2 regions of the Lacrimispora sp. YZC11 genome follow, and region 1 is predicted to be linked to the other one. Evidence: a T-box and tRNA genes for the amino acid it is inferred to sense, from the RefSeq annotation. Region 1 holds a T-box; the other holds one or more tRNA genes.
The links. A T-box is a leader RNA that pairs with one kind of tRNA and senses whether it is charged. The one in region 1 lies ahead of pheS (phenylalanine--tRNA ligase subunit alpha), so its partner is inferred to be a tRNA-Phe.

Region 1 (12,294 bases):
TGAATTAATTGGATTCATTGGGATATCCTCTATTTCATATTTATGTATTGTAATATTATACCAAAATGGTATAATGTTACAAGGTATTATTCCAAAAATGTATTTAATTTTTAAAAGCGGAGGAATATAGGATGAAAAAGCTCCTGAAATATTTAAAGGACTATAAGATAGAAAGCGTTATGGGACCGTTATTTAAGCTTCTGGAAGCCTGCTTTGAATTATTGGTGCCTCTTGTAGTGGCAAAGGTGATTGACGTAGGGATTAAGTCCCAGAATATGCCTTATATACTTAAGATGGGCGGATTATTGGTGCTGCTTGGCGTCATAGGCCTTGTCTGTTCTATTACGGCTCAGTATTTTGCGGCAAAAGCAGCGGCCGGCTTCGGAACTTCTCTCAGAAATGATTTGTTTGCCCACATCAACAGGCTCTCGTACCATGAAATTGATTCCATTGGGACGGCGACCCTGATTACCCGTATTACCAGCGATGCCAATCAGGTACAGTCTGGAGTGAACTTATTCCTCCGTCTGTTCCTTCGTTCTCCGTTTGTGGTATGCGGCGCTATGATCATGGCGTTTACCATCAATGCCAGGGCAGCTCTTGTTTTTGCGGTGCTTATCCCTGTTCTATCCTTTGTTGTATTCGGCATTATGCTGATCAGCATCCCATTATATAAAAAGGTGCAGAAGCAATTGGACCAGGTGCTTTTGGCTGTCAGGGAGAATCTTGAAGGAGTCCGTGTCATCCGTGCGTTTGACCGCCAAAATGATGAAATACGCCGGTTTGATGAGGAAAATGGCCTTTTAGTACGCTTCCAGGTTTTTGTAGGAAAGATTTCAGCCTTAATGAATCCCCTTACCTATGTGCTGATCAACTTAGGTGTCATCGTTCTTATAAACACCGGCGCCAGACAGGTGCAGAGCGGCATCATCACCCAGGGGGAAGTGATTGCTTTGGTAAATTACATGTCCCAGATTTTGGTGGAGCTTGTGAAACTGGCAAATCTGATCATCACGATTTCAAAATCCTTAGCCTGCGGAGGCCGGATTAGCGCTGTGTTTGAACAGGAACCAGCCATTACAGAGGTTTCTCATAAGGATGTGGAAGAAAAACAGGATGTTCCCAAAGTAGAATTTGAGCATATGACGTTTGCCTATACAGGGGCCAAGGATGCGGCATTAAGCGGTTTATCCTTTCAGGTCATGAAGGGGGAGACCATTGGAATCATCGGAGGAACAGGTTCCGGTAAGACTACGCTGGTTAATCTGATTCCCCGGTTTTATGAGGTCACAGAAGGATCCGTAAAGGTGGGAGGAGTTGACGTAAAGCAATATCCTTTGGGCCAGCTTAGGGAGCTGGTTGGGATTGTCCCTCAAAAGGCGGTGCTTTTTAAAGGAACCCTTCGGGAAAATATGAAATGGGGGAAAAAGGAGGCAACAGATCAGGAGATTTATGAGGCTCTTTCGATTGCCCAGGCAAAAGATTTTGTAGAGGAAAAAGGACAGGGGCTGGAGCTCACGATCCAGGCGGGAGGAAAGAATCTTTCCGGAGGGCAGCGTCAGAGGCTTGCAATTGCCAGGGCATTGGTAAAAGACCCTAAAATTCTCATTATGGATGACAGCGCCTCTGCCCTGGATTTTGCTACCGATGCCAGGCTTAGAAAGGCAATTAAGGAAAGTACCGGGAGTATGACTGTATTCCTGGTATCCCAGAGAGCTTCCAGCATTAAAAACGCGGACAGGATCCTGGTCCTGGATGACGGGCAGATGGCAGGCTGGGGAACTCATGAGGAGCTGTTAGCTTCTTGCCAGGTTTACCGGGAAATATGCTTATCCCAGCTGTCTAAAGAGGAGGTGCAATAGCATGGACATAAAAAATTACAGATATACTGTCAAACGGATCCTTAGCTGCATTGGCCGTTATAAATGGGGAGTTGCTGCTTCCTTGGCTTGTGCCTTTGTCACGGTCCTGCTGACGTTGTACGTTCCCATCCTCACAGGCCGGGCTATTGACTGCATTGTGGGAGCAGGAGCTGTTGATTTTGCCGGCATGTGGACGATTTTAAAACAAATCGGAGTTATCATAGCAATAACAGCGGCAGCCCAGTGGCTTATGAGCCATATCAACAATCTGGTTACCTACCGGGTGGTAAAGGATATCAGAACCCAGGCATTTGATAAGCTGGAGATCCTTCCTTTAAAATATATTGACTCCCATTCTCACGGAGATATCATAAACAGGATCATCACGGATATCGACCAGTTTTCCGACGGGCTGCTAATGGGCTTTACCCAGCTGTTCACCGGAGTTCTCACCATTTTGGGAACACTGGTTTTCATGTTTTCCATGAATCCGGCCATAACGGTTGTGGTGGTACTGGTAACACCGGTTTCCCTGTTTGCCGCAAGCTTTATTGCAAGAAGGACCTTCCGCATGTTTAAGATGCAGTCACAGACCAGAGGGGAGCTGACTTCTCTTGTGGAAGAGATGCTGGGAAATCAGAAGGTGGTGCAGGCTTTTGCACATGAAGCCGATGCACAGGAGAAATTTGAAGATATTAATGAAGATTTGCGTGTCTGGAGCTTAAAAGCCACATTCTTTTCCTCCATTACCAATCCTGCAACCCGCTTCGTGAACAGCCTGGTTTATGCCAGCGTTGGAATCGCCGGAGCCTTTGCGGCTGTAAAAGGGCTATTATCCGTAGGACAGCTTTCCAGCTTTTTAAGTTATGCCAATCAATATACAAAGCCATTTAATGAAATATCGGGTGTGATTACTGAGCTTCAAAACGCCCTGGCCTCTGCTGCACGTGTGTTTGAACTGATTGACGAAGAGCCTGAAGTCCCGGAGAAGCCTGATGCTGCAGTGCTTAGCAATGCAAAGGGAGAGGTATCCCTGGAACATGTGTACTTTTCCTATAACCCGGAGACCGCCTTAATTGAGGATATGAATCTAAAAGTACGTCAGGGACAGAGAGTAGCAATTGTAGGCCCAACGGGCTGTGGAAAAAGCACGGTGATTAATCTTCTCATGCGTTTTTATGATGTGGATTCCGGTTCTATCCAGGTGGATGGGACAGATGTGCGCCATATGACCAGACAAAGCTTAAGAACCAGTTACGGCATGGTGCTTCAGGAAACCTGGCTGAAATCAGGGACCATTCGTGAAAATATCGCTTATGGAAGACCGGATGCGGCTGAAGAGGAGATCATTCTTGCCGCAAAGGAGGCTCATGCCCATGGTTTTATCAGGCGAATGCCGGAAGGATATGATACCATCATATCGGAAGACGGCGGAAACTTATCCCAGGGTCAAAAGCAGCTTTTATGCATTGCCAGAGTCATGCTCTGTCTTCCACCTATGCTGATCCTCGATGAAGCAACTTCCTCCATTGATACCAGAACCGAGATAAAAATACAGAAGGCTTTTGGAAAAATGATGGAAGGGCGTACCAGCTTTATCGTTGCCCACCGGCTTTCTACGATTAAAGAAGCAGATGTGATACTTGTAATGCGGGATGGTCACATCATTGAGCAGGGAACTCATGACAGCCTGATTTCCCAAAATGGATTTTACGCGCAGCTTTATAATAGCCAATTTGCTGTTTAGTTCCCATAAAACTTAAAAATAGCGCCAGAAAGCGAGTCAAGATATGCTTTTCTGGCGCTATTATTATTTTTTTGTTATGAAACACTTTATAAAGTTCGATATTCATTATAAAATAATACAAAGGCGGTAAAAATATGTCAGAGATTATGGAGGCTGAGAGGACGGCCTCTTTCAGGCCTGTAATAGTTCCTTTGCAGTACACGGATAAGGGAAGGGGGTATGGATGATTTTTATGGTTCCATTACAGGAACGGATTAAGATATTGATTCTGTAAAAGACAGTTTAAAAATCTTGGTCTTATTTTAAGGTTTAAAAGAACAGGGGGAAAAAATGAGTTTTTTAGATATCATATTGACGGGTGCACTGATAGCTGAGAGTGTACTTTTAATTTTGCTGGTCCATTTTTATAAAAAAGAAAAAGAAAGAGTTCAGATTGAGAAAACGAAAAGAGCCGAAGATAAGAAATATATTGACATTTTTATAGAGCACCTGGAAAAACGGGCTGAAACCTATGAAATACTCCTTGAATTTAAAAGAATTTTAGAAGAAGCTTATAAAGATGCTATTTAAGAAAGGAAAAAGGCCGGATCCCCGGCTTATTACCTTCTGATACAATCCATATAAAAATAATCCTTGACATTTTGAACATCCGTTATTACAATGGTACGTAACGTTACAATTAAAAAGATTAAATGCAATGAAGGTGTAAGTAAATCCTTATTTTCTTCCAGAGAGAAGGGGCCATCGGCTGTAAGCCCTTTTAAGTTCAGCTAAGAGATTGAATTTCCCACCGAAGCAGCATGATTGAAACCAGTGACAGCTTTGGCTGCCGGTCTGGCGGGTAAGTCATGACGTCAATACACGTTACGTATACCGAGTGCCTGTGTCATACGCAGGAATCAGGGTGGTACCGCGAATATAGCTTCGTCCCTTTTTGGGGCGGAGCTTTTTTAGTTCATTTTCTGTTAAAGCAGGTAAATAAAATTTGATCATGAAAAGAAGGAGAGCCGATGAAGGACCAATTGGAAAAAATCAAACAGGAAGCATTAAAGCAGATTGAAGCTTCAGATGCGCTGGAAAAACTGAACGACATTAAGGTCGCTTATCTTGGAAAAAAGGGTGAGCTGACCAGTGTATTAAAGAGTATGAAGGACGTTGCACCGGAAGACAGGCCAAAGGTGGGCCAGATGGTAAATGACGCCCGGACCTTGATTGAGGGGAAATTAGAGGAGGCTATGTCCGCCCTGCAAAAGAAAGCCAGAGAAGAGCAGATGAAAAAAGAAGTGATTGATGTAACTCTTCCCGGAAGGCGGAATAAAGTAGGCCACACCCATCCCAACAACATTGCACTGGAAGAGGTTGAGAGAATTTTCATTGGCATGGGTTACGAGGTCATTGAAGGACCGGAGGTAGAATACGACTTCTATAACTTTGAAAAGTTGAATATACCCAAGAATCATCCGGCAAGAGACGAACAGGATACCTTTTATATCAGTGACAACATCGTATTAAGGAGCCAGACATCACCGGTTCAGGTCAGGACCATGGAAAAAGGCAATCTGCCCATCCGCATGCTGGCTCCCGGCCGTGTATTCCGGTCTGATGAGGTGGATGCGACCCATTCTCCTTCCTTCCATCAGATTGAAGGTCTTGTAATTGATAAAAATATCACATTTGCGGATTTAAAAGGAACCCTTGCGGAATTTGCAAGAGAGCTTTTTGGCTTAGAGACGAAAGTAAAATTCCGTCCTCACCATTTCCCATTTACAGAACCAAGTGCGGAAATGGATGTTACCTGCTTTAAATGCGGCGGAAAAGGCTGCCGTTTCTGCAAAGGCTCCGGCTGGATTGAGATTCTCGGCTGCGGCATGGTTCATCCAAACGTGCTTACGATGAGCGGAATCGATCCGAATAAATATTCCGGCTTTGCATTCGGCGTTGGATTGGAGCGGATTGCCCTGTTAAAATATGAAATTGATGACATGAGATTGTTATATGAGAACGACATCAGATTCTTAAAGCAGTTTTAAGGAAAGGAAGATAGATCAATGAATACACCATTATCATGGATTAAAGCATACGTTCCGGATTTAGACGTAACAGCTCAGGAATATACAGATGCCATGACGCTTACCGGATCAAAAGTTGAGGGCTATGTATGCCTGGATAAAAATTTAGAGAAAATCGTGGTTGGACAGATATTATCCATCACGCGTCATCCGGATGCAGATAAGCTGATCATCTGTCAGGTTAGTGTTGGTGCAGAAACCGTACAGATCGTCACAGGCGCATCCAATGTAAAGACAGGAGATAAGATTCCTGTGGTATTAGATGGAGGAAAGGTGGCAGGAGGCCATGACGGCGGTCCCCTTCCGGAAGAAGGAATCCGGATTAAAAAGGGAAAGCTTAGAGGAATCGAATCCTGCGGCATGATGTGTTCCATTGAAGAACTGGGATTTTCCAATGAAATGTATCCGGATGCTCCGGAAAGCGGAATTTACATTCTGCCTGAAGATACAGTAGTAGGTGCTGACGCCATTGAGGTACTGGGCCTGCGTGATTCCGTATTTGAATATGAAATCACCTCAAACCGTGTGGACTGCTATAGTGTGATAGGAATTGCAAGAGAAGCGGCTGCAACCTTTCATAAACCATTTGTACCTCCGGTGGTAACTGCAACAGGCAACAGCGAGGATATCCATGACTATCTGAAGGTATCCGTGGAAGACAGCTGTCTTTGTCCCCGCTATTGTGCGAGAATGGTGAAAAATATCAAGCTTGCTCCTTCCCCGGCCTGGATGCAGAGACGCCTTGCCGCATGCGGAATCCGACCCATTAATAATATCGTGGACATTACGAATTATGTAATGGAAGAGTACGGACAGCCAATGCATGCCTTTGATTATGACATGCTTGCAAATCATGAAATCATTGTAAAACGCGCGGGAGAAGGCGATACCTTCCAAACCCTTGACGAACAGGAGAGAAAGCTGGACAGCACCATTCTCATGATCAACGATGGGGAAAAGGCGGTAGGAATCGCCGGCATTATGGGAGGAGAGAACTCCAAGATCACCGATGAGGTGAATACCATGGTGTTTGAAAGCGCCTGCTTTGATGGGACCAATATCCGCCTTTCTTCTAAAAAAGTTGGATTAAGGACCGATGCTTCCGGTAAATTTGAAAAAGGACTTGACCCAAACAATGCCGAGGAGGCGATTAACCGCGCCTGCCAGCTGATCGAGGAGCTGGGCGCAGGAGAAGTCGTGGGCGGCATGATCGACATATATCCGGAGAAGCGTGAGGGAAAAAGACTTCCCTTTGAGCCGGAAAAGATGAACAGGCTTCTGGGAACTGAGATTGAACCGGAAACAATGCTTGGATACTTTAAAAAGCTGGATTTGGGATATGATGAGCCAGCAGGCGAAGTTCTTATTCCAACCTTCCGGCAGGATTTAAACTGTATGGCGGATTTGGCGGAGGAAGTTGCCAGATTCTTTGGATATGACAAGATCCCCGTATCCCTGCCAACAGGTGAAGCAACCACCGGAAAACTGTCCTACAAATTAAGGATAGAAGAGGTGGCAAGAGAGGTGGCGGAATTCTGCGGATTTTCCCAGGGAATGACCTATTCCTTTGAAAGCCCCAAGGTATTTGACCGGCTGCTGATTCCAGGTGACAGCCCGCTCCGCGTGACGGTGAATATCTTAAATCCGTTGGGAGAGGATTTCAGTGTTATGAGAACCTCCCCTCTTCATGGAATGTTAAACTCCTTATCCACCAACTACAACCGCAGGAATAAGAATGTCCGCCTTTATGAACTGGCCAATATTTATCTTCCAAAGGCGCTCCCATTAACAGAGCTTCCTGATGAAAGAATGCAATTTACCCTTGGTTTTTATGGGGATGGCGATTTCTTTGATATGAAGGGCGTTATTGAAGAATTTTTCGATAAAACGGGAATGCACAAAAAGCCTCATTACGATCCAAAGGGCAATAAAACATTCCTTCACCCAGGAAGACAGGCAGATATCGTTTATGATGGGGTAACCATCGGATATCTGGGAGAAGTCCATCCGGAGGTGGCTGACAACTATAAGATCGGGGAACGGGCCTATGTGGCGGTGATCGATATGCCATCCATGATCCCGTTCACAAGCTTTGACCGGAAATACACCGGAATTGCAAAATATCCGGCTGTTACAAGAGACATCAGCATGGTGGTTCCAAAGGAAATTCTGGTCGGACAGATCGAAGAGATCATCGAGCAGCGGGGCGGAAAGATATTGGAAAGCTATGAGCTTTTCGATATATATGAAGGAACCCAGATTTTATCAGGATATAAGTCTGTTGCCTATTCTATCACCTTCCGTGCAGGCGATCATACCCTGGAGGAGCAGGAGGTTCTTGCTGTGATGAAAAAGATCCTTAACGGATTACAGGGACTGGGAATTGAACTTCGGGCATAAAAGCCTTTTACACGTAAATCAATAAAAAAGATGCCAGGATGAGAGGCAAATCATCCTGGCATTTTTTCTCTGTACCTGCATGGATCTGGTAAATTCCGTCAATCCTTACGGTAAGAATGTAAAAAAGGACAAGGAGGCAAAATATGTTAAACGGCCTTGATATTATAGAAATAACAGGCAGGATAGTCAGGGATTCCTGGGGATATCCGGGAGTAGAAGCTGAAGTGATCCTGGAAAACGGTGCTCATGGAAGAGCAGCAGTTTCCATGGGAAATAACGGCAGTGCAGAGGAGCAGGTGAGGCTGGTCAATGACAGGCTTTCGGAAAGCATATTATTTGAGGATGCATCAGATCAGGGAAGAATAGACCGGATGCTTTCCCAGGCTGGAGATGAAAACTGGGCAGAAGTAGATGGAAATCAGGGAGTTCTGGCTATATCCATGGCGGTCGCAAGGGCGGCTGGTGCAGGACTTCATCTTCCCCTTTACCGTTATCTGGGGGGCACTTCGGCTCCTGTGATGCCGGTTCCCATGATGAGCATGATAAGCGGAGGCGGCGGGGATAAAGGTCTTGATTTTCATGAGATCATGATTGTACCTCAGGGAGCAAATTCCTATTCGGAAGGACTGCGTATGGGGGTGGAGATTTACCAGGCCTTAAAAAGGCTTTTATCCATAAGTGGCTTTAGCACCTCCACAGGAGATGGCGGCGGCTTTGAACCGGATATGAAAAACTCAGAGGAAGCACTGCATTATTTAATGGATTCCTTTAAGCTTACCGGATATAAACCGGGGGAAGATGTGCTTGTGGCCATCAATGCAGATGCTGACCGGCTGTACGAAAAGGAAAATGGCACCTACTGTTTTTCAAAGGAAAGCAGGAAAGGCGGAATCTCCATAAACAGGGCACAAAAGGATATGCTGGCCTATTATTTGAGGCTGTCGGATGGCTTTCCTATCTGTGCTGTCATGAATGGGCTGTGGAAAGAAGACCTGGAGGGAAGAAAGGAAATGATGAAGCTTCTGGAACACCGAACGCTTCTGGTGTCCAATGATTTTGCCGCGGCTAACGCCACAATCATCCGGTTGGAACAGGCAGGGACGGTATCAGGGGCATTGGAAATGGTGGAGAAGGCAAGAAAAGCCGGACATAAGGTGATCGTTGCCAGCGATGTGAAGGATACGGAAGAGTCTTTCATTGCGGACATGGCAGCGGCTGTCGGTGCCGATTATGTGAAGAGCGGCGCACCGTGCAGAGGAGAATGCACCGCAAAATATAATGAACTTCTGCGTATCGAAGAATTTTACAGGAAACACGGACAGACGGCAGTACATTTTGCCTGACCGGTCAGGGGAAAAAGAACCTGTTAAACCGACGGGATATCAGGTGTTATATTGAATCAAATAAGGAATTAAAATACGCTGGAGGGCGTTGGGATGAATCGGAGGATCGTGTCCATAATCAATTATCTGGTATCTGACAGTGAGGTGAGTCTGGATCTGTCAAGCCAGCATTATCATGTGTCAAAAAAGAATCCTGCGCAATGATATTAACGCAATTAATTTCTTATTAGTAGAATTTTTATCAATTGCAGTGAGGGAAATGATTAATTTGAGAAAAAAGGCAGCGGTTGTTTTTACATCCGCTGCCTGAATGATTCATGCTGTTTTGCCTGAAAACTGGCTGTTATAAATATCTGCATAAACACCGTCTTTGGAAATCAGTTCTTTGTGAGTACCTGTTTCTACAATGTCACCATTCTGCATTACCACAATGTTATCGGCGTGATAAATGGTTGACAGGCGGTGTGCCACCACAAAACTGGTACGGCCTTTGAGTAACCGCCACATGGCCTTTTGTATGACCATTTCGGTGCGGCTGTCTACGTTGGAAGTGGCTTCATCAAGGATAATAATTTCCGGATCAGCAACAAAGGCGCGGGCGATGGTGATCAGCTGCTTTTGCCCCTGTGATATATTGTCTGCACCTTCGCCCAGAACGGTATCATAACCTTCCGGCAGCTTTCTGATGAAATCATCGGCAAATGCGGCTTTGGCGGCTGCGTATACCTGTTCTTCCGTAGCGTTGTCGTTCCCGTACTTGATATTGTCATAAATCGTGCCGGAAAACAGCCATGTATCCTGCAAAACCATGCCGATACGGCGGCGCAGCCCGTCATAGCCAAAACTGCGGATGTCTGATCCGTCAATGCGGATCGAACCGCCCTGTACTTCATAAAAACGTTCCAGCAGATTGACAAGCGTTGTTTTTCCGGCACCTGTATGCCCGACAATGGCAATCATCTGCCCATCCCTTACCTGCAGGCTGAAATCGGTCATAAGAGGCGTATTGGTGTATCCAAAGCGCACACTGTCAAAAACGATCTTGGCCGGATCCTGCTCATAGGCAAGGGGCCCGTCATATTCCTCCATTTTTTCCGCATCCAGCAGGGCAAAGACCCTTTCCGCCGATGCCATAGCTGACAGCAGATTCGACCAAACCATTGAGAGATGGGAGATGGGGGAGGTGAATTGCCCGGAATACTGCAAAAACGCCTGTAAGTCTCCCAGAATCAAGCTTCCGCCCATAACCCGGAAGGCGCCAAATGCGGCAGTGAGCACATAAATGCTGTTTTGGACCAACATCATAAAATGCATCATACTTTGACCGAAAAACTTTGCTTTCCAGCCCGATTCACACAGATCAGAATTGGATTTGCGGAATTTGTCCAACACAGATTGCTCGCTGCCAAAGGTTTTAATCACCGTGAAGTTCTCATAGGTTTCTTCAATTGTACCATTGAGCTCACCCATGCTCTTTACATATTTCTTGTTGTTTTTTTGTGCAATTGGGGTGAATGCTTTTGTAATCAATATGCTGGCCGGAATCATCACGCAGGCCATTAAGGTGAGTGTCGGGCTGATGGTCAGCATAATAGCAAGCGTTCCAATAGCCAGGATCACACTGGAAATAAGCTGCGTCAGGCTTTGCTGTAAATTAGAAGCTACATTATCAATATCGTTGACAGCCACGGACATTAAATCTCCTGTGGAATGTTTGTCAAAATAAGATATGGGAACCTGGTTTAATCTAGCCTTGACGGCGTTTCGCAGGGTTTCTGTGGTTTTTAAGGAAACCACAGTCATCAGGCGTTCCTGCAAAAAGGAAGCCAGAAATACGCCAAGGTACAGGGCGCCTACCGCGGCAAGTACCGTAAGCAGCGCGTTAAAGTCAATGCCAATGCCTGTTTTGATGCCTTCAAATATTATCGTAGTGGCTCCGCCCAATATTTTAGGTGTAATGACCTGCATCACTGTACCGGCAATAGCCACAATTAGAGTAACAGTGATCAGAAGTCCGCTTTTTTTCATATAACCTAACAACCGGACTATGGACTTCCATAAGGATTTGGGACCGGTGGTATTGACGCCCAAGTTTCTTCCTGCCGGGCCTTTGCCTTTTATATTCATTTCCATGCTCATGCCGCTTCCTCCTTATATCCCTGGGATCGTATAATTTCCTGATAGATCAGACTGTCTTTTACAAGCTCGTCATGAGTGCCAAGACCCACCAGCTTTCCTTTATCCAGAACTGCGATGATATCCGCATTCCGTGCACTGCTTATCCGTTGGGTAACAACGATTCCAATGTTGTTTTTAAGCCGTATTTTCATGGCTGCCCGCACGGCAGCATCGGTTTTGAAGTCCAGGGCAGAGAGGGAATCATCAAACAAATAGATTGCCGCGTTCTTAAGCAAGGTCCGGGCAATGCAGAGCCGCTGCCGCTGTCCCCCGGAAAAATTGCCGCCGCCTTTTTCCACCTGGCTGTCAAGACCGTCTGGTAATTTTTTAACAAATTCAGCGGCGCAAGCATCCTCTAGCGCTGACCAAATCTCTTCATCTGTTGCGTTGGGCTTGGCGAGATGCATATTGCTGCGGATAGTACCCATCATCAGTGAAGATTTTTGAGGAGTGGAGCTGACCAGCTTGCGTAAATCGGCCTGGGCCATGTTACGTACGTCAATGCCGTTGATTTTCACGCTGCCTTCTTCCACATCATACAGACGAGGAATCAATGAGAGAAGTGAAGTTTTTCCATCGCCGGTACCGCCGATGATGGCCAGGGTCTGCCCTTTGTTCACTGTAAAGCTGATATCGCAAAGGGTCTTTTCCGCCGCGCCCCCATAACGGAAGCTTACCTGCTCAAAGGAAAGGGT
Region 2 (12,294 bases), on a different contig from region 1:
GAATGAGGAAGGGATGAAGAAGCTGGCTGGAAGGCTGGCTGGGATCGCTGGGACCTACGGACTCAGGATAGAAGCGTGTGCGGAAAAAACAAACTTAAGCTCTGTAGGAGTTTCCCGGGGAAGCTGCATTGATCCCGTTATGGCGGAACATTTAATTGGCGGTCCTGTATGCCGGAGGAAGGATAAAAACCAAAGAATGGAATGCGGATGCCTGGAAAGCGTTGAAGTGGGAACCTATGACACCTGCCTGTCCGGGTGCAGGTATTGCTATGCCAATGACAGCGTGGAGGCGGTGAAGAGAAAGAGTACTTTATATGATGTGCATAGCCCTCTGCTTTGCGGAAAGGTGGAAGAAGGAGACAGGATCACACAGCGGAAAGCAAAACCAGTCCGGGAGGACCCGACTCTTCCTTTTCTGTGACCAGGATTATTTCTTATTATAATCATATAGCTTTTATTGCCTGAGATGCAAGTGCCGGCCATAGCGACATGGCTGGCAGGGGATAAAGCCTTTCTCCTGAGAATACAAAGGCAGGAGATAACAGCATAGGAAATGGGCAGCCATCCACTAGTTTATAAAAATGTGTGGAAAGTATGGTGAGAAATCTGGTATAATTTTTTAATATATAAAAGCTGATACGAAGCAAACTTATATATCCACAATATATGGATTTTTACTGATTGGAGGTTTCACAAATGTATGAGTTAAATCAGGTTAGTACAAATTGCTATTACGTTCAAAGTCCGGCAAAGATTGGCATTGTTAAGCTTAATGATCTGGATGTATGCCTTATTGACAGTGGGAGTGATAAGGATGCAGGGCGAAAAGTCAGGCAGATACTGGATGCCAATGGCTGGCGGCTGACAGCAATATATATTACTCATTCAAATGCCGACCATATCGGCGGTAATAAGTATTTGCAGAATCAAACCGGATGCAAAATTTATGCTCCAGGTATTGAATGTGACTTTACAAATCATACGCTTCTTGAACCGTCTTTTTTGTATGGCGGGTTCCCTCCAAAGGACTTGCGGCACAAATTCTTAATGGCGCAGGAGAGCAGCGCAGAATATCTTACTGATGATGTTCTTCCAAAGGGCATGAGTGTCATTCATCTTCCCGGCCATTTCTTTGATATGGTGGGTTATAGAGATATGGATGACGTTGTTTATTTGGCAGACTGCTTATCAAGCAAAGAGACGCTGGAAAAATATCAAATCGGGTTTATCTATGATGTATCTGCTTACCTTGAAACCCTGGAGATGGTGAAGACCCTAAAAGCAAAGGTTTTTGTACCTGCCCACGCAGAAGTGACGGACAACATCGCCCCACTGGCTCAGATTAACATTGACAAGGTTTATGAAATAGCAGAAAAGATACTTGATATTTGTAAGAATCCGATTATCTTTGAAAAGGTTTTACAGCAGCTTTTCATTGATTATGGCCTGGATATGAACTTTGAGCAATATGTGCTTGTTGGCAGTACCGTTCGTTCCTATCTTTCCTGGCTAAAGGATACGGGGCGGATTGCAGTAATTTTCGAACACGGACAACTGCTTTGGAAAACAATCGAGTAAACAGCCTTATCTAAATTATTGCAGATTATGTGCAATCACTTCTGCAGGCGAATGATTACAAACCTACAGGAAGTTTATCTTATGTTCAATATATAAGATCAGGAGGCATTAAAATGGTACTGTTGGTAGTGGATACACAGGATATGATTGTCACAGATGAACTTTTTCAATATGAAACATTTGTCAATAACCTAAAACAATTACTGCGCTTAGCAAGAAACAATGGCGTAGAGATTATTTATGTACGTCACGATGATGGTTTTGAGCTGACCAAGGGTGTAAAGGGATTTGAAATATTTGAGCAGTTTTCGCCAATGAATGACGAGAGAATATTTGATAAACATTTTAACAGTGCGTTTAGGGATACGGGTTTATCTGAATATTTACGCTCTAAAAACGAAAATACCATTATGATTGCAGGTTTACAAACCGATTATTGTTTGGATGCAACGATAAAGTGTGGTTTTGAACATGGATTTGAAATGATAGTTCCGGCTTATTGCAATACAACTGTTGATAATGAGTATATGACCGCGGAGCAGTCATACAAATATTATAATGAAAAAATGTGGAATGTGAGATATTCAAAGTGTGTAAGTCTTGAGCAGGCATGTGATATGTTTTGATCTGCAAATCTTGGAAACGTACGTTCTGGTTTTGAGAATGGAAAGATGAGTGAGATTTTATTGAGAATTATGTTTTTTTGACATAATTTAGAAAACTTGTCTTGACAAGAGGTAAGAAATCTTGTAGAATTATCCGTGTCGCAAGTGATTGTGCCCAGATAGCTCAGTTGGTAGAGCAGAGGACTGAAAATCCTCGTGTCGCTGGTTCGATTCCGGCTTTGGGCATTGTGCTTTTCAAAGCACCTTTGAAATATTTGCAGAAATTCCTTGCGGGTGTAGTTCAATGGTAGAACACTAGCCTTCCAAGCTAGATACGTGGGTTCGATTCCCATCACCCGCTTTAACAAAAGAAACCCATTTTTAACTTAAGTTAAAAATGGGTTTCTTTTTATTGTATGGCAATCCTTATTCAAACATTTTATTGAGGACATCAAAAAGGCGATTTAAAGCATATTGATTATGATTATAAAAAAATTGTTGTATTATAAAATAAAGTATACATTTCTCACATGAATTGTTTGGGTCACCATACCTGTTGCAGGCTGGTAAATAGCTATGTATCTTATACCCAAGACGCCTGTGAAGAACCAGTGTGGCTTCGTGATATTATCGGCTCGTAAGTCTGGTGCATATTTGGGAGATTGCTGGTAAGCATTTTTTAGTAGACATTTTAAGGAGGAGTTTTTATGCATCATGAAAGCAAACCGTCCCAGTTCACCTGGGAATGCCTTGGAAACATTGATGAGGGAAGAAAGCATTTAGGATCTGATGTGCCGGTGCTCGTTTACCGTCTGCTGCAATATACCTTAAAGGATGTTTTGGCCCGCGAATACGACGAGGAGACTGCCAGCCGCCTGTATTGGACTGCCGGGCACCTGGCCGGCAAGGAACTGGCAAAAAATGTACTGGATTTATCGGGTGACTTTGATTTCTTCATAGCTAACTTAACGAATAAGCTGAAGGAGCTGAAAATCGGTATACTGCGTCTTGAAAGAGTGGATATGGATCTCCTTTCATTTACTCTGACCGTTTCAGAGGATCTGGATTGTTCCGGACTTCCTATTACCGGAAAAACGGTATGTGATTATGATGAGGGTTTTATTGCAGGGATTCTGGAAGTCTACAGTGGATCGCAGTTCAGCGTCAGAGAGATTGATTGCTGGTCCACGGGAGACAGGACCTGCCGGTTCATAGCTGAGAGCCTTAGGTGACGTGACAGGAAGTATAATCTGAAGTTTAACCATAATAAGATACATAAATAAGATACATAGTGATTTGCCCCTAAAGATAGATAAACCTTATGATACTGTGACAAAGAAAGCCGAAGGATTTTGGTGTTGAGGTTATGCATCGTGCTGCTTTGGGAACGGGGGAAGAGTAGTGATAAGGAGGCTGGGTATGAACCAGGAAGACCATAAGATGCTAATGGCAATGCAGGATTTATTTGAGAAACTGCTGTCCGGCAAGCGATGCGATGCGATGGACGCAGCTGCCACTGCGCCGGAATGGCAGAAGCTTATTGGACAAGCCAACCAATTGATTCAAAATATAAATGAGATGAATCATCTGGCGATTGACTTATCGGAAGGAATGCTGAAAGGGCCGCTTCCAGCCCGGGACAATTATCTGTCAGGCCCCCTTAAGCAGCTGCACTCCCAGCTCTCTGTTTTAACCCAGAGCGGGAAACAACTTAAAGAAGGATATGTGGTCAGCAAGCTTGAATCTGCCGGAGAACTGTATGATATGTTTAACGGGCTGATTGACTGGGTGGCGGATGCCTCGATAAGAGAAAACAAGGACGCTTCCCTGGAGATTTCCGCACCTGTCAGCAGCTGGCGTTATCACCAGATCCTCCAGGCGCTTGATCTTCTCCACATTTTAGTGTTAGAGGTGGATTTCAGCGGCCATGTGGTATATTCCAATCGACCTGCAAAGCAGATGCTGGGAGACATTGAATATATATATTTCCAGCAGGCGCAGAACAATGTCCTGTTGACTCTGATCGCAGAGCTTGGCAAACTGGATAACTTTCCGGTTTTCCGTGAAGTTTATGATGACCGCAATAACACATGGTACCGGATTATGTCAAACAGATGCTTGCTGACCAATGGTCAGGTTCTGTACCTGTATGTGATAGAGGATGTCAGCGATTGGAAAACCAGAGAGCACCGCCTGCAGCAGACGGCATCGACTGATACCATGACAGGCGCTTATAACCGGGAAGCAGGGCTGAAGGAGCTGGAAAAAACCTTGTTATACAGCGACGCAACAAGCTGTCTGGCTTTTATTGACATTGACGGATTAAAGGCTATCAATGATACCTTCGGACACGATGAGGGTGATTATGTCATTAAGAACATTGCGAAGGTGATTTTGAACTCCATTCGCAGTTCGGATGTTGTCTGCCGGTATGGAGGTGACGAATTTTTCATCATCTTTAAGAAATGTATGGAGAATACGGCTGAAAAAATTATTGTAAGGATGTTCAGTGAACTGAAAAAACTGGAGAGCACAACTTCAAAGCCTTATGCACTGTCATTCAGCCACGGCATTTTGTCCTTTAACTCCGGTTCTGGATATAGTACGGCGGATCTTCTGCAGGAAGCAGACCGGAGAATGTATGCATGCAAAAAATGCAAAAAGAAGGAACGGATGTAAGACGAGGACTGTAAATCGGGACAAGACGTCATAAAGCGGCTTGCCCCGATTATTATTTTCCTTTTTGATGTTAAAACAAATTGATACAGTATCCATATCCTGCAATCCATGGTTCAGTTGGTCTGGTTTCCGCTTAATTTGGGTATATGGACCCTGACCAGGAAGGTCCTGCTTTCAGAATCCGCTTTATATATAACAAATCCGCCTAAACTCTCCGCAATTTGCTCAACAATTTTAAGCCCAAGTCCGTGACTTTGTTTCTCTGATTTTGTTGTATAAAATTTTCCGTTTTGTATGTGCATCTTTCCGTCAAAGGAATTGACCACCTGAAGCGTGACCCACTGCTGTTCGTTGGTACTGATGATTTCAATAAACCGCTCTGAAGCCGGAACCTTCTGGCATGCTTCTACTGCATTGTTAGCAAAATTTGAGAAAATACGGATCGCATCAATTACTGACATCCCGGTGTTGTAGGGAGCGATTACGCTTGATGAAAAATGAATTCTATTTTCCGCGCAGATATTAACAAGATCCTGAAGCATGGCGTCCAGAACAACACTGTCGGAATATTTTTCGTGGACCATTACTTTATTTTGCATCTCGTCAAACATGTCATCAATCAGCTTAAGCGCTTTTTCGTTTTCATTTACCTGGATCAATGATTTCAATGATACCATCATGGATCTAAAATCATGCTTGAATGCCCGGAAGCTTTCCGTGTAATTTTGGTAAGATATATAGTGTCTCACTTGCCTGTCATATTGCTCTTCCAGCATTTCCATTCTCCATCGGTATTCCAGCAGTTCAGTACTCTTGATAGACTGGTAAGTAGCGTAGATGAGCATGCCAAGGGTGAGGGAATAAGCTCCTAAACCCACCTTTACATACCATATGCCGTATGGAGACAATATATTGTCTGAAAATAATATATTTAAAGGAAATAAATCACGTCCGGAATTTATGACAGCCAAATTGGCCGCGGCTGCAATTTCATATGTGACCACAAATTTAAGCTGATTGCGGTTATATAAAAAGAGCTTGATCTTGTCATCGGATAGGATGGTCTTATACAGGATTGTAAAGAATATAAGCACCAAGGGAAGGACCAAAACGGTGCTTGCATTGTAAGTCTCTACATTAGAAGAATCATAGTTACGTAAAATAAACGCGCAGGCTACTGCAAATATGCCGCGGCCGCAATAAGCGCCTAATACAGAGCCGCTTCCGCCGTAGGCGGCCTGAAGCCAGTCCATTCCAGTAGAAAAGCGAAGCCCTACGGTCATGGTGACCATGAGTATCGGAAGCCTTAGCCATCGTATATCCGTTGGGTTTAGGAAGTTATACGCTGCGGCAATGATTGCCAGAACTATCATGACTTGAATAGGCCGTCTCTTCTGTACTGGAAAAAGCTTGCGGTAGTAAAATATAAAAGAATAGTAGTACAGGAGAACTACCGGGATTACAATATAGATCATAGCTTCTCCTTTTCTAATTTAAACTTTTGGAATTATAAACATGAAAACGTGAAATATAATCTGAAAATGCCCTTTTCAAGGATTGAACATAAGTAACTCCTACCGGAACTGTTTCTCCGGTTTTTAACAGAATGGTCTGCTGCTTAAATGTCACGATGTAGGGTAGGTGAACCAGGTAAGAACGATGGGACCGCACAAAGTCCTTTCCGGAAAGCTTTTTTTCTATGTGCTCCATGCTGTCATAGAACTTCGCTGATTTCCCGTCATTATAATGAACCGTTACAATTCTTTGCCAAATTTCAAAATAAGAGATCTGATGGACAGGAATCGCGCTGGTTTTGCCATCAAAATCGAAAATGAATAATTCATCTTCTTTCTTCGAAGCAAACTCTGCTGCTTTTAGGAAAACTTCCTCCAGCTTTTCTATACTTGTGTTTTCCTTTAGCAGATATTGGAGAGCATTCACATCAAACGCCTCATATACATAATCCTCATAACTGGTTAAAAAGACGATCTGGGCCTTGCAGTCGCAATCCCGTAGCTTCCGGGCCGTCTCCATCCCGTCTGTTTTACCCATCATGATATCTAAAAATATAATATCTGTTTGTTCAGGCGCTTCAGAATAATGGAAAAGCAGGGATTCTCCGCTAAGATAACTGGAAAGTTGGATCTTTATCTGATGCTTCTCTGCAATTTGGGAAATTAATTCCGCGTATTGATTAATCGCGCAGCGGCTGTCATCGCATAATGCAATTTTTAGCATATTTTATTTAACTCCCTTCTTCTTGTAAACTAGTTAGTAAATTAGCTCTTGTGATCCTATACTCCCATTGGCGCATGAACCTTTTTGTTGACCCACTTGATTCCTTTCATGTTTGGAAGATGGAGCTTATCATTCGTTCAACCTTACGGTTATATGATAATATTTAGGATTGGATACGTCAAGTAATTCAGTCGTAACATCGGCTTGTAACCGGCGGAAGGGTTTGCTGGTATAAAAAATAGATAAAAATATTATTATTATGTGGAGAATTTTTATAATTATCTGTTATAATATTATCTGAAACAAATTTAGCTCCGCATAAGATTCCCTGTGTGGCTGACCAGGGATTTTTTTTGGACCGCTTTTTTCTTTCACATGGATTCTTTTATAGGAGGGTTCAATCATGAAAATTACCGTGATCTACGCAACACAGCGAAAGTTAAAATCCAGCACTTACAACATTGCACAGCGGTTTATACAGAATCTGTCGGAAAAAGATTCTGTAAGGGAATTTTTTCTGCCCAAAGATATGCCTAATTTTTGCTCAGGCTGTTGGAACTGCTTTACTGATTATAGGAATTGTCCGGATTATGGCTATTTGAAACCGATTTTGGAATCCATGCTTGAAGCGGATATGCTGATTTTTACTGCACCTGTTTACGTCTATCATGTTCCGGGGCAGGTAAAAGCATTTCTTGACCATTTTGGATATCAATGGATGGCTCATCAGCCCAGAAAGGAAATGTTTCACAAGCAGGTCCTTCTCATCTCTACAGCGGCAGGCGCAGGAACAAGGTCAACGCTCCGGGATTTAAAGGACAGCATGACCTTCTGGGGAATTTCACGCATCTATACTTTTGGAAGGAGCGTCTACGGAAGCGATTGGGATACTGTGGCTGACGAAAGGAAGGCTAAGCTTCAAAAGGAAATTGACAGACTTTCGGCTAAAATTAAAGGAAAAAGAAGACCCATAACTCCCTCTTTGAAGGTTAAAGCCTTATTTTATTCCATGAGGTTTATGCATAAAAAGTTTAAGTTTAATCCTGCGGATGTGCGTTACTGGGAATCTTTGGGATGGCTTGAAAAAGAGAGACCATGGTGATGCAGATCTTATTAACCCTTTGATCTTATTTCTTATAGATATCCAAGTATAATCGGGTAGGGAAGCGTTTGGGGAGATGAAATTCTCATTTATGTAACAATATCACTGAGATATTACCTTATAACCGTTATAATGAAAACATCGTTATAAGAATGATTTTAAATGAGAAGGAGATGCTGAAATGAGTATATTTAACTTTTTTTCTAACCGCTCGGATTTTGCTTCAGGAATTGAGCAGGCAAACAACACATCCAATGCAGTATTGCTGGATGTACGTACGGTGCAGGAATATGCCAATGGCCATGTTCCAGGAAGTGTAAATTTGCCTCTGGATCGTCTGGACTCCAATAAGCTTGACAAAAACAATCCGGTTTTTGTTTATTGCCGCAGTGGAGCCCGCAGCAGACAGGCCTGCCGTTACCTGCGGACCAATGGTTATTCTGTTACAGATATAGGCGGGATCGCGGATTACCGCGGCAAACTGGAAAAGGGAATATAACTAGAAATTAGGATTGATTTGGCAGGTGAAACAATGGGGCATTTAGGCTTTTCCTATATAGGGCTGATTTTCTTACTTATGTTAATGATACCTAATCTAATATGGACAAAATATCAGCCGGAAGGGTATGATTCTCAAAGTGAGAATAAGGTCCTTCTGATCCTTGAACGTGCAGGCCAGGTTCTTGTCACCTGCGGCGCGCTTATTTTTTCTGACCTTAATCTTCGCAAATGGTCACCATGGTCCCTATGGCTTGCTGCCGCGGCGATATTAATGGCTCTTTATGAAGGCTGGTGGATCAGATATTTCAGAAGCCAGAGGACATTGGCTGACTTTTACAGCAGTTTTTGCGGTGTTCCCGTGGCTGGTGCATCATTGCCTGTTGCAGCATTTTTTCTTCTGGGAGTATATGGGAAAGTGGTCTGGCTTTTGGCATTCACGGTTATTTTGGGAATCGGGCATATTGGCATTCATCTGCAGCATCGCAGGGAAATGGACGGTAACGGCAATGGATAAAGTTGAAGAATTGATTACCCTGATTGCCGCTAACGCGAAGTGGGACAGGGATAACCGGATTGACGAAATAATCGATGAGCTTCTTAGGCATGTGATGGACGAAAAGCCTGTCACGGCAAGACAGTGCATTAAGGTTCTTCCTCAAATTGCCGCAAGCAAGTCCGGTATGGCTGAGTGCATCAGCGATGAATTGGAAAAAGCCAATCCCCATAGATATAAAAGTAGTATGCAATCACTGATATGCAAAGTTATTCAGAATGCCCTTGAAAGCATCAACCGTGTTAGGCGGAAAGTATAAACATAGCAGCAAGACTGCAAATTCTCACCCATCCTTTAAAATGGAGCCTCGTAAAATGACCGGATCCCGGTCATGGCGCGAGGTTCTTTTTCTTTTTGGAAAAGACTAGCTGTTTTTTCAACTTGTATGCAATCTTAGTGTAGGGATTTTTTGGAAAAATTCAGTTATTATTTGTAGAAAACATCAGAAGATTACAAAATAGCAAAAAAAAAAATGTAGAAAATGCTAATAAAATGGTTGATTTTAAAGAATGGATATGATATATTTTACAAAGTAAACAATAAAGAATGAATACAGAGAAGCGTATTTCGTGCACTGATATGCATTTGGCGGGATACTGATGTGCAATCCGGGTGAATGCTTGTGTGCAATAGAATACCAACTGTTTTCATAGGGAGGCAAAAGAAGTGACGGAAGTGGAAGTAGGGAAAGGGGACCAAAGGAGCGACATCTATAATCAGCTGCGCATGCAGATATTGAATCTGGATATTAGGCCGGGAGAACGGCTGAGCGAAAATATTTTGTCCAGTCAGATGAATGCCAGCCGTACGATGGTGAGAGATGCGCTTTCCCGCCTTGTAGAGGAAGGTTACATCGTTGTTTATCCCCAAAGGGGAACCGAGGTCACGCTGCTCGACAGCGAACGGATCAGGCAGGCTGTTTTTTCCCATAATGTGCTGGAACAGGCGATGATTGAGGAAATCTGCCGCCAAGGCCTTACAAAGTCTCAGCTTGAACAGATGGAAGAGATTCTTAGTTATCAGAAATACGAGGCAAATAAAGAAAATCCCATTGATTTTCTGATCGTGGAGCAGCAGCTTCATTATCTGCTTTCCACCTTTTGCGGCCATGAGTATGTCTGGGAGGTTTTCCGGACCATGGATTGTGATTTGCTGCGTTTGAATTATCTTCAGTATACTACGTTTAACTATAAGACAGACATGTCTTCCTTAACGAGCCTGGAACATGTTCAGGTGGAGGGACGCCTTCTGCTTGATAATCTAAAACGCAGGGATGCCGAAGCCGCTTGTCTGATCTGCGCCAATCATTTTAATTCGGTTCTTTGGAATTCAGGAACGCTTCGGGGAATTTATCCACAGTTCTTTTCCGGTCAGGCGTAAAAACCGGTCCGGATGGAAATAAATAATTATTAATATAATGAAAGGAGTATGGGTTGAGGTTTAAGAGAGACAGCCGCCTTAAGGGAGCGGCCGGAGAGTTTGCGTTGTGTGGAGAATAAAAAGTCATAGGAGGTATTACTTTGGAGTACATTATTGGAATCATTTTATTAATTTCTTTCTTTGGCCTGGCGTATTACTGTATCAAGGGCCATAACCTGATGATCGGCTTCCTGCTGATTACGCTTCTTTGGACCATCCTTCCGATTGGAGGAACATTTTTTGCAAGTGAATCATTCTTAACGTCCAATCCAATCCTGCTGTTTGGAAAAGACAACACAGTGATTGCTGCCTTAAACAAGATTTACCAGTCCGCTCCTGAAGGCTGGGGAACCACCCTTGTAAACGTCTGTTGGGGTGCATGGTTTGGCCGCGTGCTTATGGATACCGGAATTGCTTCCACTCTGATCCGTAAGACAGTTGAATTAGGCGGAGATAAGCCTTTTGTTACTGTAGCTCTGTTAAACGTAGTTACGGCTTTGATCTTCACTGCCATGACAGGAGCCGGCCCGGTTATCGCAATCGGCGTTATCGTGCTTCCGATCCTTATGTCTCTGGGTATTCCCAAATCTGTTGCACTGTTCACCTTCATGGGTTCCGTTGCATCAGGTATATATTTAAACCCTGTAAACTTTGCACAGTACCGTGCATTCTTTATTAAACCGGAAGAGATGCCGGAGTTCACCCTTGGCTGGTATGCATCACACTGGGGTTATACTGCCCTGGTCATCATGCTGGTTGCAACAACAGTACTGGCTGCATTCTATTTAAAGCGTGCAAAAACCGTTCATGCATGGGCTGCACAGACCCGCAGTTCAGCATCCGAACAGAAGAATGCTCCTTTCTACACCCTCATTCTTCCTGTTGTTCCAGTGGTTCTTAAGATCTGGCTGGATTTCTCCGTAATCGGCGGCTTTGTAATCGCAGGATTCCTGGCTCTGTTCCTTTGCGGAAGAATGAAAGGAAATTTCAAAGAGAACTGCCAGCTTGTTAACAAGCTGTATTATGACGGTGTGGTTGATACCGCTCCATTGGTAGGCTTCCTTCTTACTCTGCCTATGTTTAACCAGGTGGCAGCTTATGCATCTCCTTATTTCAAGGTGATTTTAGGCAACGTAATGCCAAGGAGCGAGATCGTTGTATGTATCGTATTCGCTGTTCTGCTTTGCATGGGATTGTTCCGTGGACCAATGACTCTGGTTGGCTGTGGAGCTGCAACTCTTGGCGTATTATCCAATGTTGCTTCCTTCTCTGTACCGTTTTTATATGCGGTATTTGCCATTCCGACTATTACGGTAAATATTGGAAGCTGTATCACCCAGTCATGGGTTGCATGGGGACTTGCTTATACAAAGGTTGAATCAAGGGAGTTCTTGAAGCTATCCATTCCCAATGCATACCTTACCGGCGTGCTGCAGTATATCGCAACCTTTATTATGCTGGGCGGACTTGGAGCCGCATGGTTCCTTTCATAGGCATATTTTTCTTAAAAAAGTATAGTGCAAGCGCAGCCTGAATTAAAAAAATAGCCGTTCGATTAAATAAGAAAACTCACATTCTCAAAACCAAAGATAGATAACCCATAGGTCCGGGCGCGCCTT

Region 2: it has a tRNA-Phe gene. The T-box ahead of pheS (phenylalanine--tRNA ligase subunit alpha) is inferred to sense a tRNA for this amino acid. The anticodon was not compared.

Annotation. Positions count from the first base shown of each region.
Region 1 is NZ_BAAJYQ010000016.1:63,155-75,448, forward strand. Features, by position in the region: gene AC27IJ_RS15630 (LysR family transcriptional regulator) at 1-18, opposite strand, end outside; gene AC27IJ_RS15635 (ABC transporter ATP-binding protein) at 132-1,862, shown strand; gene AC27IJ_RS15640 (ABC transporter ATP-binding protein) at 1,864-3,609, shown strand; gene AC27IJ_RS15645 (hypothetical protein) at 3,940-4,179, shown strand; T-box leader at 4,298-4,544, shown strand; gene pheS (phenylalanine--tRNA ligase subunit alpha) at 4,620-5,639, shown strand; gene pheT (phenylalanine--tRNA ligase subunit beta) at 5,658-8,078, shown strand; gene AC27IJ_RS15660 (phosphopyruvate hydratase family protein) at 8,222-9,421, shown strand; gene AC27IJ_RS15665 (ABC transporter ATP-binding protein) at 9,737-11,560, opposite strand; gene AC27IJ_RS15670 (ABC transporter ATP-binding protein) at 11,557-12,294, opposite strand, start outside.
Region 2 is NZ_BAAJYQ010000020.1:339,243-351,536, forward strand. Features, by position in the region: gene AC27IJ_RS23025 (DUF1848 domain-containing protein) at 1-421, shown strand, start outside; gene AC27IJ_RS23030 (MBL fold metallo-hydrolase) at 697-1,578, shown strand; gene AC27IJ_RS23035 (cysteine hydrolase family protein) at 1,692-2,204, shown strand; tRNA gene AC27IJ_RS23040 (tRNA-Phe) at 2,357-2,429, shown strand; tRNA gene AC27IJ_RS23045 (tRNA-Gly) at 2,474-2,544, shown strand; gene AC27IJ_RS23050 (V4R domain-containing protein) at 2,891-3,415, shown strand; gene AC27IJ_RS23055 (GGDEF domain-containing protein) at 3,603-4,862, shown strand; gene AC27IJ_RS23060 (sensor histidine kinase) at 4,976-6,337, opposite strand; gene AC27IJ_RS23065 (LytR/AlgR family response regulator transcription factor) at 6,351-7,100, opposite strand; gene AC27IJ_RS23070 (flavodoxin family protein) at 7,504-8,202, shown strand; gene AC27IJ_RS23075 (rhodanese-like domain-containing protein) at 8,384-8,701, shown strand; gene AC27IJ_RS23080 (hypothetical protein) at 8,735-9,217, shown strand; gene AC27IJ_RS23085 (hypothetical protein) at 9,210-9,515, shown strand; gene AC27IJ_RS23090 (GntR family transcriptional regulator) at 9,923-10,636, shown strand; gene AC27IJ_RS23095 (citrate transporter) at 10,777-12,168, shown strand.